DNA from 3 places in the Bradyrhizobium sp. USDA 4354 genome. Region 1 is predicted to be linked to each of the others. Evidence: predicted binding sites of a transcription regulator. Region 1 holds the regulator's gene; each other region holds the start of a gene.
The links. The regulator LexA, encoded in region 1, represses DNA repair genes until DNA is damaged. The targets are predictions, from matches to a motif close to TGTTCNNNNTGTGTTCNG.

Region 1 (4,188 bases):
CGGGAACGCACTGAAGGCACTGGGCATCTGAGGCCGATCGGCCGCGAGAACCCGCGCCGCGGTTCCCGGGAACTAAATTCTCAAATATGGGGAACCCAATCACTTCGTGCATTTTTGTACCGAGTTCCGGGAACGGAATACCACGCTCCGGACTCATCAGTCCGTTGGGACCTCTACATCGGACTGATCGACGTGCTGGGCAAAACCTATCTCACCAAGCAAGCCTCTCTCCTGCTTGAATTCGCCAAAACCACCTCGGATTCTGACCTTTCCGCCAAGCTGATCAGCAAGGCCGCCGACCTGAAATCCCAGGCCGATCCGCTGCCCGACAAGGATCAAGGTCCCAAAGCTCCCGACGTCACACTGGACGACGGCCTGGACCGACCGAGCGGGAGTTGACCGATGCTGGCCGTGGCGCTCGTCCTCCTCGTGCTCGCCATGGCCATCCTCTTGCCGGTCTGTCTCGCCTTCCGGATCATGCCGCGGCGGACTTGAGCTCCAACCTCGACCACGGAGATCACGCAGGATAAATCATCCTGTGGGCTGCTTTGCCTCGCGCCTGCACTCAGCTAGAACTCTCGCCGCCCATTTACCGATGTGCCCCCAGCAGGAGTTCACCCGTGGCCCTCATGCCAGTTTCTGACGCGCTTGCCGCGGTGCTGGCGGGTGCAGAGCCGCTGCCTGAAGAGATGGTTTCGCTCGAGGAGGCCCATCATCGCGTGCTCGCGCGCGACGTCGCGGCGCGGCGCACTCAGCCGCCGGAAGCCATGTCGGCGATGGACGGCTATGCCGTGCGCGCGACCGATGCGGCCACGATCGATTCCAGGCTGACGGTCACAGGAGAGGTCGCGGCGGGCCGTCCGTTCGCGGGAACGGTCGGCGCCGGCGAGGCCGTTCGGATCTTCACCGGAGGCCTCATTCCCGATGGCGCCGACGCGGTCGTGATCCAGGAGGACACGGTTGCCGACGGCAAGCACATCACGATCAAGGAAGCCGCGATTCCCGGTCGGCACATCCGCCCCGCCGGCGTCGATTTCTCTAAGGGCGACGTGCTGCTGCGCAAAGGAACCCGTCTCACCGAGCGCGATCTCGCGCTGGCCGCCGCAATGAATCACCCGCATCTCGCCGTCTGCCGCCGTCCGAAGGTCGCGATCCTCGCCACCGGCGACGAACTGGTGATGCCGGGCGCCACGCCCGGTCGCGGCCAGATCGTCTATTCCGATGGCTATGCCCTGCACGCGCTCGCCCGCAGCGAGGGCGCCGACACCATCGATCTCGGCGTTGCCGCCGATACGCTGGAGGCCACTTCCGCCGGCATTCGCCGTGCCCGCGAGAGTGGCGCCGACATCCTGGTCACGACCGGCGGTGCGTCGGTCGGCGACCACGATCTGGTCCAGCAGGCGCTCAAGGGCGAAGGCATCTCGATGGCGTTCTGGAAGATCGCGATTCGGCCCGGCAAGCCGATGATGCACGGGCGGCTCGGCGCAATGCGCGTGATCGGCCTGCCCGGCAACCCCGTGTCATCATACGTATGCGCCTTCCTGTTCATGGTGCCGCTGATTCGCGCCCTGTCGGGCCGTTCAGCGATTCATCATCACCGCGAGCGCGCCGTGCTGGGCCGCGATCTCGGTGCCAACGACCAGCGCGAGGATTATCTGCGCGCGCGCCTGGAGCTGCGCGGCGACGGCACGCTCGTCGCCGTTCCCGTCAACCATCAGGACTCCTCTCTGCTTGCGAATCTCGCTGCGGCACAGGTACTTCTCGTGCGCGCACCGTTCGCGCCGAAGGCCGAGGCCGGCACGCCTTGCGAGGTGCTGCGGCTCCCCGTCTGAGCAGCGCGGCCACACGCATTCCGAGAGTTTTGCGCTGTTCACCATAAATTAAGCAGTTGCGGAACACATATCGAACATATAGTGTCCGTTCATGATTTGTTTCGAGGATGTAGCGGCTTATCGCTGAATTCATCGTCTCGGAATCGAACGACATCAACCGGGGGACTTTGGTCGAGATGTTGACGCGCAAACAATACGAGCTTCTGCGGTTCATCAGCGAACGTCTGAAGGAAAGCGGCGTGCCGCCGTCCTTCGACGAGATGAAGGATGCGCTCGACCTGCGCTCGAAGTCAGGCATTCACCGCCTGATCACTGCGCTCGAGGAGCGCGGCTTCATCCGCCGCCTGCCCAACCGCGCCCGTGCCATCGAGGTGATCAAGCTGCCCGAGCTCCAGGCCGCCGCCGGCAATCGCCGCGGCTTCACGCCGAGCGTTATCGAGGGCAATCTCGGCAAGGTGCGCGCGAGCTCCAGCCCGCCTGTGGACGAGGGTGAGCGTCCCGTCGCGGTGCCCGTGATGGGCCGCATCGCGGCCGGCACGCCGATCGAGGCGTTGCAGACCCGCAGCCACACCATCAGCGTGCCGCCCGACATGCTCGGCTCGGGCGAGCACTACGCACTCGAAGTGCGCGGTGATTCGATGGTCGAGGCCGGCATCCTCGACGGCGACATGGCGCTGATCCAGCGCAACGAGAGCGCCGACACCGGCGACATCGTGGTGGCGCTGATCGACGACGAGGAGGCCACGCTCAAGCGCTTCCGCCGCCGCGGCGCCTCTATCGCGCTCGAGCCCGCCAATGCCGCCTATGAGGTCCGCATTCTTCCGCCGAACCGCGTGAAGATTCAGGGCAAGCTGATCGGGCTTTACCGGAAGTACTGAGCGGTCCTGCGGTCGTTCGACACCTATTGGAGCGGATCAGTATCCGCTCCGGCTGGATGGTCTTTCCGGTTCTGCTCAGATTATCCGGCCCCTCCTCCGGCGCTACATCCTCGGTATGCCGCGCGAAGCGACATTGCTTCGCAGCATGAGAGTTCGAGGAGAGGCCATGCGCCAGATCGTTTCATGGACAATCATTGCGGCGCTGATCGCAGCATCAGCGTCGCAAGTCGGCGCCACACAATCGCACCGCCATGTGCGCGAGCAATCGGCGACCAACGAGCATATCCGCAACGCGCGGAATGCAATCGCGCAGCCTCCGCAATCGAGCTGGCAATATTCGAGCTGATCGGCGCCCGCGGGGCGCTGACTTGCGCCTTCGGAATGCACAGATGTCGGCTTTGTTCCTATTGAATCCGGGAAAGATAATGTGATCGTGGCTTGCGGAGCCCAGCCGCAGATTTGCCTACAACAAAGCAGAGCGTTGCATACTTCCATCCTGATAGAGGCCTGCGCCTCCAAAGGAGTGCGGGTCGCTATCTTCGCATGAGGAGCATCCGATGTGTGACTATAGCCTGCATGCCGTCGCGACACGCCCCGCCGAAGTCGGCGAGACGATTGTCACGACAACCTTCCGTGGCACCTCGACACGCGGCTTCGCCTCCGAAGCCGACCTCTCCGTCGCGGTCTGCCTGCTGCCGGGAACGGAGCTCGCTTTCGCCGACAACGTTCGTTACGACAACCGCTGGATCTGGACGCGCACCGTCAACTCCCGCGTCGGCAAGTTCGGCAAGATCGACCCGCACATTCCCGATCGCCATCATGATGCGATCGAATTTCCCGACGGCAAATACGTGCTGGTGACACAGCTCGTCGAAGGCCAGCGCGCGACCGTGTTGCAGTTGCCGGTGACCCAGCCCCTTGGCGAGCGCGAGCACAAGCCGCAGATCGTCGCCGACACGCGGTCCACAATCACGCGCCTGCCGATCGGCTGACGTCGTCGCCCCGGCCGATGGGTCGAGCGCCAGGATTGAAATGCCATCGCCGGCCGCGGCCGGCGAGATGGTTTGGGTTGTGTCCTACGGAATCCCGTCGGACCGGCCTCCCTCCGCATCTATCCTCAATCGTCAGCCTGCAAGTCGGCCTCCGATGGCGTTGCGTCCCGATTGCGGGGCACGGCCGTCTTCGGCGCAAGGCTGCCGTCGAAATTCCCCTCGCCGGCGCCGGCCGGCAGCCAGGGGCGGCTTGCGCCCCTCGCCCTCACCGCCTGCACCGAGAAACCCTCTCCGCTCCGCGTCAGAGCCAGCGCGCCCTGACTGGCGAGACGCGGCCGATCGACCACCATCGCCGCGCAATCGGGCGGCGCGGGCCGCGCCGTCACCACCAACGCTGCGCGGCTGCAATCATCGGTGAGCGCGTCGATACGCAAGGACAGCGCGACCAGCCGCCCGTCCCCGAGCGGCGTCACGCAGCCGGCCTCG
Region 2 (4,188 bases), 2.5 Mb from region 1:
CTTCCACGGCCTGCCGGTGGTGACGGTGAAGCCGGCCTCGTTCAAGCGCTGCCTCGCCAACCTCGTTACCAACGCGGCGCGCTACGGAAAGGCCATCGCCATCACCGGCCAGCGCGATCACCGTTATCTCACCGTCACGATCGACGACGACGGCCCGGGCATTCCCGCTCACTTGCGCGAAGAGGTGTTCAAGCCGTTCCTTCGGCTGGACAACGCCCGCAACCAGGACGAAGGCGGCACCGGCCTCGGCCTCGCCATCGCCCGCGACATCGCCCGCTCGCACGGCGGCGACATCACCCTCGGCGACAGCCCGATGGGGGGATTGAGGGCGAGTGTGAGGATACCGGTGTAGGCGAATGCGGCGCGGCGAGAGGCGCTCCAATCCTGCGGAGTTAGAGAAAGCATGAATGGCACGGACGGATTCGTCGCCAAATTCGTCTCACCGTTCGATGAGAGCGCAGTCATCATCGAGGATGATGGCAAGGTGGCCTATGCCTACATGCTCGATCGAAACGGGAAGATCTGTAGCGACGTGTGGCTCTACAATCGCTGCCCAACCCCGATTGAGCCTGAGTGGCACGACGCGGCGAACCTGCCGTTCGCCAATCCGGCGTCTTTCGTCAACGAAAGCTCTCGCTTCGTCCCTCCCGGCTCGACCCACGAATTCACCGTCGCGTGGAACGAAGCCGGCGGCCCTCTCGCCGCCAAAATTCTTCTACGCGATGACTATTTCGCGAGATTGGAAGCCGGGAGTAAGCCGGGCTGGTCAGCCTTGGCGGCCAAGGACGGTCCGTTGGCGCAGGTGTTGAAATAACACCCGCCTACTTCGGCAGCAGCGCCTTCAGCTTGTCCATGTCGCGCATGTTCATCTTGAAGCCGCCGGGCATGACGATGTCACCGGGCTTCTGGTCCGGCTTGCAGGCGCCGAGCCATTTGGCTTGCAGCGTCGTGGTGTTGTCGCGCCCCGCCGCGCCGGCGACGCCACCCTTTGCATGCGAGGTCGTCTTCACCGTGTAGGCCGAGTTGAAATCGCCGGTGATCTCGGCATGCGAGGCCGTGCTGACGCCGGCGACGCTGCACTCGGAATCGCTGACATAGCCGGTCGCGGTCTTCTTGATCTCCTGCTTGGCGCAGATCTGCTTGGCCATCGGGGAGACGTTGTTGCTCATCTCCTTGTCGACGGTCTCGTCGGTGCAGTGCTGCATGGTCATCTCGGGCACCGGGGAGCCAGTCGTGACCAGCTTCATTTCCCAAAGACCGGCCTTGCGCACCGGCAGGTCGTCGGCGCCGGCGCTGCCTGCCGACAACGCGAGGCAAAGCATCGAGCCGAGCAAAGCGAGTTTGCGCGTCATGTGGAAAGCTCCCGGCCGACAGTTGCGGCGTTACGACAGCGCCTCAGTAGAGCGTGCGGATCGGCCGATCGGCGGCGCCATAGGGCACCCAGCGGCAGGAGAACGAGATGTAACCGCCCTCATAGGCCTGCACGCCCAGGAATTTCGCGACCTTGCCGTAGCGGGCGCAATGATCGACCGCGACCTGACGCGCATCGACCTGGGTCGCCATCGAATAGGCGATGATGCCGCCGGTGTCGTTGCCCTTGAACGGCGGCACCGGAAGGATATCGGCGCGCGCCGGCTGGCTCGCCATCAAACCCGAGACAACCAGGCCGGCAAGAAGGCCCGCGGCCGCAATGATTCGCATTCCCGTCACTCCAATTGGCTGGCGCCAGTTTACGGTGCCGGGATGGAAGTGAAAAGAACCGACGGCCAATTGGCCGCGACGTCTTGGTCAACTCCTGGCGAAGTGTTGCCGCGCTGCACTTGACCTCCCCCGGCCTTCGCGGCACCGTCCGACCTTCGCAAGACCTTAGCTGTCCGGATTGATCATGCGCGCCCCCTCCCCGACGAAATCGCTCCGCTTTGCCGCCGTGCTCGGCCTCATGTTCGGGGCACTGTCGCTCGGAGAGGCCAAAGCCGCCAATCCGCTCGAGATGAATTTCTGGCTGAGCGGGCCGCGCTATGACGGCGCTGTCGCCGATTGCGACAGGGCCCTGCCGACGATCGCCACCCAGTTCTGGGAGAAGGAAAGCTCGTTCTGGAATTCCTCGTTGCAGATCACCGGCTTCTCCGCCGTTCACGAGGTCGCGTTTCGCCCCTGGCAGTCCGACAACATTCCGCGCCGCTACTGCACCGGCGACGCCATGCTCAATGACGGCAAGGTGCGCAAGGTGCATTTCTCGATCATCGAGGATGGCGGCTTCGCCGGCTACGGCAACGGTGTCGAATGGTGCGTGGTCGGCGTCGACCGCAACTGGGCCTATAACCCGGCCTGCCGCGCCGCCAAACGCTGATCCGAAGCGCGCCTGATTCGGGGTTGATCGGCCGGCAGACGACAGGCCGTCCAAATTTTGTTCTTGAAATGTTCCATTCGCCTGCTAGGCTGCGTGCACAGTCTAGTTGAGGGGCGTCGCCATGTTTCAGTCCAGATTGCGTTCGTTGTCCCGCCTGATGATCTCACTAACCCTTGCCGCGGGACTGGCTTTGCTCGCCGATGGCGCCAAGGCCCAGGACAAGCGGCAGAACGCGCCGGGCGAATTTGATTTCTACGTGCTGTCGCTGTCATGGTCGCCCTCGTTCTGCGAGGAGGCAGCCGAGCGCGGCGGCCGCTCGCAGATCCAGTGCGGCGGACGGCCCTACGCCTTCGTCGTGCATGGCCTGTGGCCGCAATATGAGAACGGTTTTCCGGAATACTGCCAGCGGCCGGCACCGCGGCTGAACCGAAACATCGTCTCCTCGATGCTCGACCTGATGCCGGCGCCGGGCTTGATCTTCAATGAATGGGACAAGCACGGCACCTGCTCCGGGCTCGAGGGCCGCGGCTATTTCGAGACGATCCGCAAGGCGCGCGCCGCGATCAAGATTCCGGCCGAGTATCTCGATCTGTCGCAGGCCAAGACGGTGGCGCCGGCGGAGGTCGAGGAGGCCTTCATCAAGGCCAATCCCGGTCTCAGCAGTGCCGCCGTCTCGGTCACCTGCAACCGGACACGGCTGTCCGAGGTTCGCATCTGCCTCAGCAAGGACCTGCAATTCCGCGCCTGCGACGAGATCGAGCGCCGCGCCTGCCGCCGCGAGCAGGTGACGATGCCGCCGATCAGGGGTGGGTAGCACGCTCTGGTGCCCCGGATGCAGCGCAGTGCGCCGCGAATGCGGCGTGGTGCGCTGCTGATCCGGGGCCCATCACGCAAGAGGAGGCTGGGTCCCGGCTCAGCGGCGCAGCGTTAAGCGCTGCCCCGCGTCCGGGACACGTGATCGTGCCTCTTTGCTCAAGCCATCACGTGGCGTAGTGCTGTTTTCATGAACTACCGTCACGCCTTCCACGCCGGCAGCTTCACCGATGTCATCAAGCACATCGTGCTGGCGCGCATCCTCACCTATCTGCAGGACAAGCCAGCGGCATTCCGCGTCATCGACACTCATGCCGGCGCCGGGCTCTACGATCTCGACAGCGACGAGGCGCGCCGCGGCGGCGAATGGCTGACCGGCATTGCGCGGCTGCTGCAGGCACGCCTGTCGAACGAGACCGCGGCGCTGACCAAGCCCTATCTCGACATCGTCCGCGCCTTCAATCCGAAGGGCGAGCTTAGGGCTTATCCGGGCTCGCCGCTGATCGCGCGCGGTCTGCTCAGACCACAGGACCGGCTCGTCGCCTGCGAGCTCGAGCCGAAGGCGCGGAAAGCGTTGATCGACGTGCTGCGCCGCGACGAACAGGCCCGCGTGGTTGATCTCGACGGCTGGGTGGCGCTGCCGGCCTTCGTGCCGCCGAAGGAGCGGCGCGGCCTCGTGCTGATCGACCCGCCCTTCGAGGCCAAGGACGAGTTCGAGCGGCTGGGCGACGCCTTCACGGCGGCCTTCGCGAAATGGCCGACCGGTATCTATGTCATTTGGTATCCGGCCAAGAACCGGCGGGCCACCGACACACTGGCCCAAACGGTGGCGCGGCTCGCAGCTGCAGCAAAGCCGCCGGGGAAATGCCTGCGCCTCGAATTCAGCGTCGCGCCGCAAGCCGACAGCACCGCCCTCACCTCCACCGGGCTCCTGATCGTCAATCCGCCCTATACGCTGCACGGCGAGCTCAAGACCATCCTGCCCGAGCTGGAAATACCGCTCGGCCAGGGCGGGGCTGCCAGAT
Region 3 (4,188 bases), 130 kb from region 1:
ACGGTGACGACCATGTCCTCGCGCTGGATCAGGTCCTCGTCCTCGACCTCGCCCTCCTGCTCCATGATCACGGTGCGGCGCGGAGTGGCGAACTCGGCCTTCACCTCGGCGAGCTCGGTCTTGATGATGTCGAGAATCCGGGCACGCGAGCGCAGGATGTCGAGATAATCACTGATCTCACCGGCGAGCTTGGACAGCTCCTCGCCGATCTCGTCGCGGCCGAGCGCGGTGAGGCGCGCCAGGCGTAGCTCCAGGATCGCCCTCGCCTGCTCCAGCGACAGGCGGATCGTGCCGTCTTCGTTGATGCGGTGGCGGGGATCGTCGATCAGCGTGATGATGTCCTCGACGTCGCGCGCGGCCCAGTCGCGCGTCATCAGGGTCTCGCGTGCGGCGGCCGGCGTCGGCGAGTGCCGGATCACCTTGATGATCTCGTCGATGTTTGCGACCGCGATGGCCAGGCCGACCTGCTCGTGCGCGCGCTCGCGCGCCTTGCGCAGCTTGTACTTGGTGCGGCGGGTGACGACCTGCTCGCGGAAGCCGACGAAGATCGTCAGCATGTCCTTCAGGTTCATGGTCTGCGGCCGGCCGGAATCGAGCGCGACGGCGTTGACGCCGAAGCTCGTCTGCAGCGGCGTGAACTTGTAGAGCTGGTTCAGGACGACGTCAGGCACGGCATCGCGCTTGAGTTCGACGACGACGCGGTAGCCGTCGCGATCGGACTCGTCACGCAGGTCGGAGATGCCCTCGATCTTCTTTTCCTTGTAGAGCTCGGCGATGCGCTCGACCATCGTCGCCTTGTTCACCTGATAGGGGATCTCGGTGATGACGATCGCCTCGCGCTCCTTGCGGATCGTTTCGAAGGTGACCTTGCCGCGCATCACGATGGAGCCGCGGCCGAGATGATAGGCGCTGCGGATGCCCTGGCGTCCGAGGATGATGCCGCCGGTCGGGAAATCCGGGCCCGGAATGATGGCGTTCAGCTCGTCGATCGTCAGCGCCGGATTGTCGATCAGCGCGGCGCAGGCATCGATCACCTCGCCGAGATTGTGCGGCGGGATGTTGGTGGCCATGCCGACCGCGATGCCGCCGGCGCCGTTGACCAGGAGGTTCGGGAACCGCGCGGGCAGCACCACAGGCTCCCTTTCGGAGCCGTCGTAATTGTCCTGGAAGTCGACCGTGTCGTCGTCGATGTCCTCGAGCAGCTTCAGCGCGATCTTGGTCAGGCGCGACTCGGTGTAGCGCATCGCCGCCGGGGGATCGCCGTCGACCGAGCCGAAATTGCCCTGTCCGTCGATCAAGGGCGCGCGCATCGAGAAGTCCTGCGCCATGCGCACTAGGGCGTCGTAGATCGCCTGGTCGCCATGGGGGTGGTACTTACCCATGACCTCGCCGACGGCACCGGCGGACTTCTTGTGCTTCTTGTCCGGGGTGTCGCCGCGATTGTTCATCGCGAACAGGATACGGCGGTGGACCGGCTTCAACCCGTCGCGCGCATCGGGCAGCGCACGCGCCACGATCACGCTCATGGCGTAATCGAGGTAAGACTTCTTCATCTCCTCGTAGATCGAGACGGGGCGAATGTCCGAGGGTTGCGCCGGCTGGTCGCCGGGCTTGTTGTCGTCGTCAGCCAAGGGGAAATCCGGTGAGGTTTTATCTGGGAATCATATAGCGCATCGGGGGGCGGATAACCACCCTTGCAGCCCCCTCGAAAAGCGCTTTTTCCGCTTATTTTTCCAATAACTTAAGGCGCCAGAGCAGCGCCCTGGACACCGCCGGAATCGGCCCCTCCGGAATCACCCGCAACGCCGGCCTGATCACGCGGGAAGCGGCTCCTGTCAGCCGACTTCGCGTGGCGCAATATGGACCTCAGCCCAAACTTGAAGCGGGCCCGGAAAATCCGACCCCCCCCGCCAATTGGCAGGATTTGCTGACTAGACCGGAAACCGATCACGTGTCCCGGACGCGGTGCGGCGTGCAACGCTGCTCCGCCGAGCCGGGACCCAGGAAGCCACACCGCTGCAACGTGGGCCCCGGCTCTGCAGCGCATCGCCGCACCGGACGATGCTCCGCATCGCCTGGGGAGCGCTGCGCTGCGTCCGGGGCACGTTGACCTTCGTGCCCGCTCAGAACGGGATATCGTCGTCCATGTCGCTGTTGCGGCCACCGCCGGCGGCCACGGGGCGGCGCGGTGCGCTGCTGACGGGACCGGAGGAGCCGAAATCGCCGCCCGGCTCGTCGCCGAAGCTGCCGCCTCCTCCGCCGCCACCGCGGCCGTCGAGCATGGTCAGAGTCGAGTTGAAGCCCTGGAGCACGACCTCGGTCGAATACTTCTCGACGCCGCTCTGGTCGGTCCATTTGCGCGTCTGCAGCGCACCCTCGATGTAAACCTTCGCGCCCTTCTTCAAGTACTGTTCGGCGACCTTGCAGAGCCCTTCATTGAAGATCACGACGCGGTGCCACTCGGTTTTTTCCTTGCGCTCGCCGGTGTTCTTGTCGCGCCAGGTCTCCGAGGTGGCGATGCTCAAATTCGCAATCGGCCGCCCGTCCTGGGTGCGGCGGATTTCAGGATCCTTGCCGAGATTTCCAACCAGAATGACCTTGTTGACGCTTCCCGCCATCGCCGCTCTCCACTCCGAATGCCACTGAATTTCAAAAGGGCGAACCCGCTGCCCGCGTTCCTCTGCGCCTTGTCGAGGCGACCCTATACGCTTGCGGGCACCGATCAGCCCGCCACCCCCGAGGTTATCCCCACATATAGCATCACCCTCGGCTTTGTTCCAGATTTGTTCTTCGCAGCGACACGCCAAAAACATTCGGCCGCACGCCGGTGGAAAAGACGGCCCCTCGGATGGAACCTTTTCGGGTTCCCGCGAACGACGAAAAACACTTAACATTCATCAAGTTGCTGCCACCTCTGTCGGTCGCCGAGTGTGGCATTTCGGAGACGGACTCTGCCCTTTCCTTAGGCTACGATTGCCTCGGAATTAGTTCATATGGGCGTCGCGCCTGATCAGCCGCTTCGGGCACTTCGAAAAGCGGGCGAAACTGGGGAGACTGCAATGAATAAGATTCTGTTTAGTGCAATCAGTGCAATGGCGTTGGGCCTGGCGGCTCCGGCAAGCGCGGCGGATCTCGCTGCGCGTCCTTACACCAAGGCTCCGGCGCCGATGGTCGCCGCCATCTACGACTGGAGCGGCTTCTACATCGGCATCAACGGCGGCGGCGGCACGAGCCACAAGTGCTGGGACTTCGATGCTGGCGGCGGCGTCCTGGTCGGTGAAGGCTGCCACAACGCGACGGGCGGCACGGTCGGTGGCCAGGTCGGCTATCGCTGGCAGTCGGCGAACTGGGTGTTCGGCCTCGAAGGCCAGGGCAACTGGGCGGACTTTTCCGGCGACAACATCAGCCCGCTGACCGGCCTACGCGATCGCTCGAAGATCAACGCTTTCGGCTTGTTGACCGGCCAGGTTGGCTACGCCTGGAACAACGTGCTGCTCTACGTGAAAGGCGGCGGCGCCGTCGTCGGTGATCGCTATCGGAGCTACGATCTGGCGACAGGCCTCGAATTCGATCGGGCCAACGAGACCCGTTGGGGTGCCACGGTCGGTGCGGGCATCGAATTCGGGTTCGCGCCGAACTGGTCGGTCGGCTTCGAGTACGATCATATCTTCCTCGGCGACCGCACGATCAACTTCACCGGATCGGGCAATTTCGGCATCGCCCCGCTCGGTGTTGTCACGCGTTCCGAGCGCATCAGCCAAGACGTCGATATCGGCCTCATCCGCGTGAACTATCGCTGGGGCGGCCCGATGATCGCGAGGTACTGATATCTCGCTGATATCCTTCGAAAATCAAAGGCCGGCCTAGCGCCGGCCTTTTTGTTTGGGCGCAAATTCGCTGGGGAATAATAAGTCAGCAACCATCACCTTTTGCGGCTGTTGTGGCTTTTCAGTGACACAACTTGCGGCTTTGGTGGTGTAAATGCAGCGTCAGTTGGGCCGTTGAGTCCGCTGCCCTTCCGTCACGGAAGGCAACAACAGAAACTGGGACTGGGATTAAGTTGAAAATGAAGAAGGTTTTGTTGGCTTCGGCCTGTTTGTTTGCTCTTGCGGCTCCCGCGTCGGCTGCTGATCTCGCGGCCCGCCCCTACACCAAGGCTCCTGTGGCTGTTGCCTCGGTCTACAACTG

Region 2: a site for LexA is predicted at 2,409-2,426, ahead of ACVIIV_RS12635 (ribonuclease T2 family protein). Genes of this name have one in related genera too.
Region 3: a site for LexA is predicted at 2,774-2,791, ahead of ACVIIV_RS24630 (single-stranded DNA-binding protein). Genes of this name have one in related genera too.

What each region holds. Positions count from the first base shown of each region.
Region 1 covers NZ_JBSSDC010000001.1:5,191,644-5,195,831, reverse strand. The annotation lists gene ACVIIV_RS24065 (HAD family hydrolase) at 1-31, shown strand, start outside; gene ACVIIV_RS24060 (hypothetical protein) at 193-399, shown strand; gene ACVIIV_RS24055 (molybdopterin molybdotransferase MoeA) at 621-1,832, shown strand; gene lexA (transcriptional repressor LexA) at 2,009-2,710, shown strand; gene ACVIIV_RS24045 (hypothetical protein) at 2,877-3,056, shown strand; gene ACVIIV_RS24040 (hypothetical protein) at 3,268-3,702, shown strand; gene ACVIIV_RS24035 (ComEC/Rec2 family competence protein) at 3,828-4,188, opposite strand, start outside.
Region 2 covers NZ_JBSSDC010000001.1:2,701,787-2,705,974, reverse strand. The annotation lists gene ACVIIV_RS12660 (ATP-binding protein) at 1-352, shown strand, start outside; gene ACVIIV_RS12655 (hypothetical protein) at 404-814, shown strand; gene ACVIIV_RS12650 (DUF3617 domain-containing protein) at 822-1,352, opposite strand; gene ACVIIV_RS12645 (hypothetical protein) at 1,396-1,701, opposite strand; gene ACVIIV_RS12640 (hypothetical protein) at 1,886-2,350, shown strand; gene ACVIIV_RS12635 (ribonuclease T2 family protein) at 2,472-3,164, shown strand; gene ACVIIV_RS12630 (23S rRNA (adenine(2030)-N(6))-methyltransferase RlmJ) at 3,354-4,188, shown strand, end outside.
Region 3 covers NZ_JBSSDC010000001.1:5,319,970-5,324,157, reverse strand. The annotation lists gene gyrA (DNA gyrase subunit A) at 1-1,631, opposite strand, end outside; gene ACVIIV_RS24630 (single-stranded DNA-binding protein) at 2,124-2,618, opposite strand; gene ACVIIV_RS24625 (outer membrane protein) at 3,060-3,827, shown strand; gene ACVIIV_RS24620 (outer membrane protein) at 4,067-4,188, shown strand, end outside.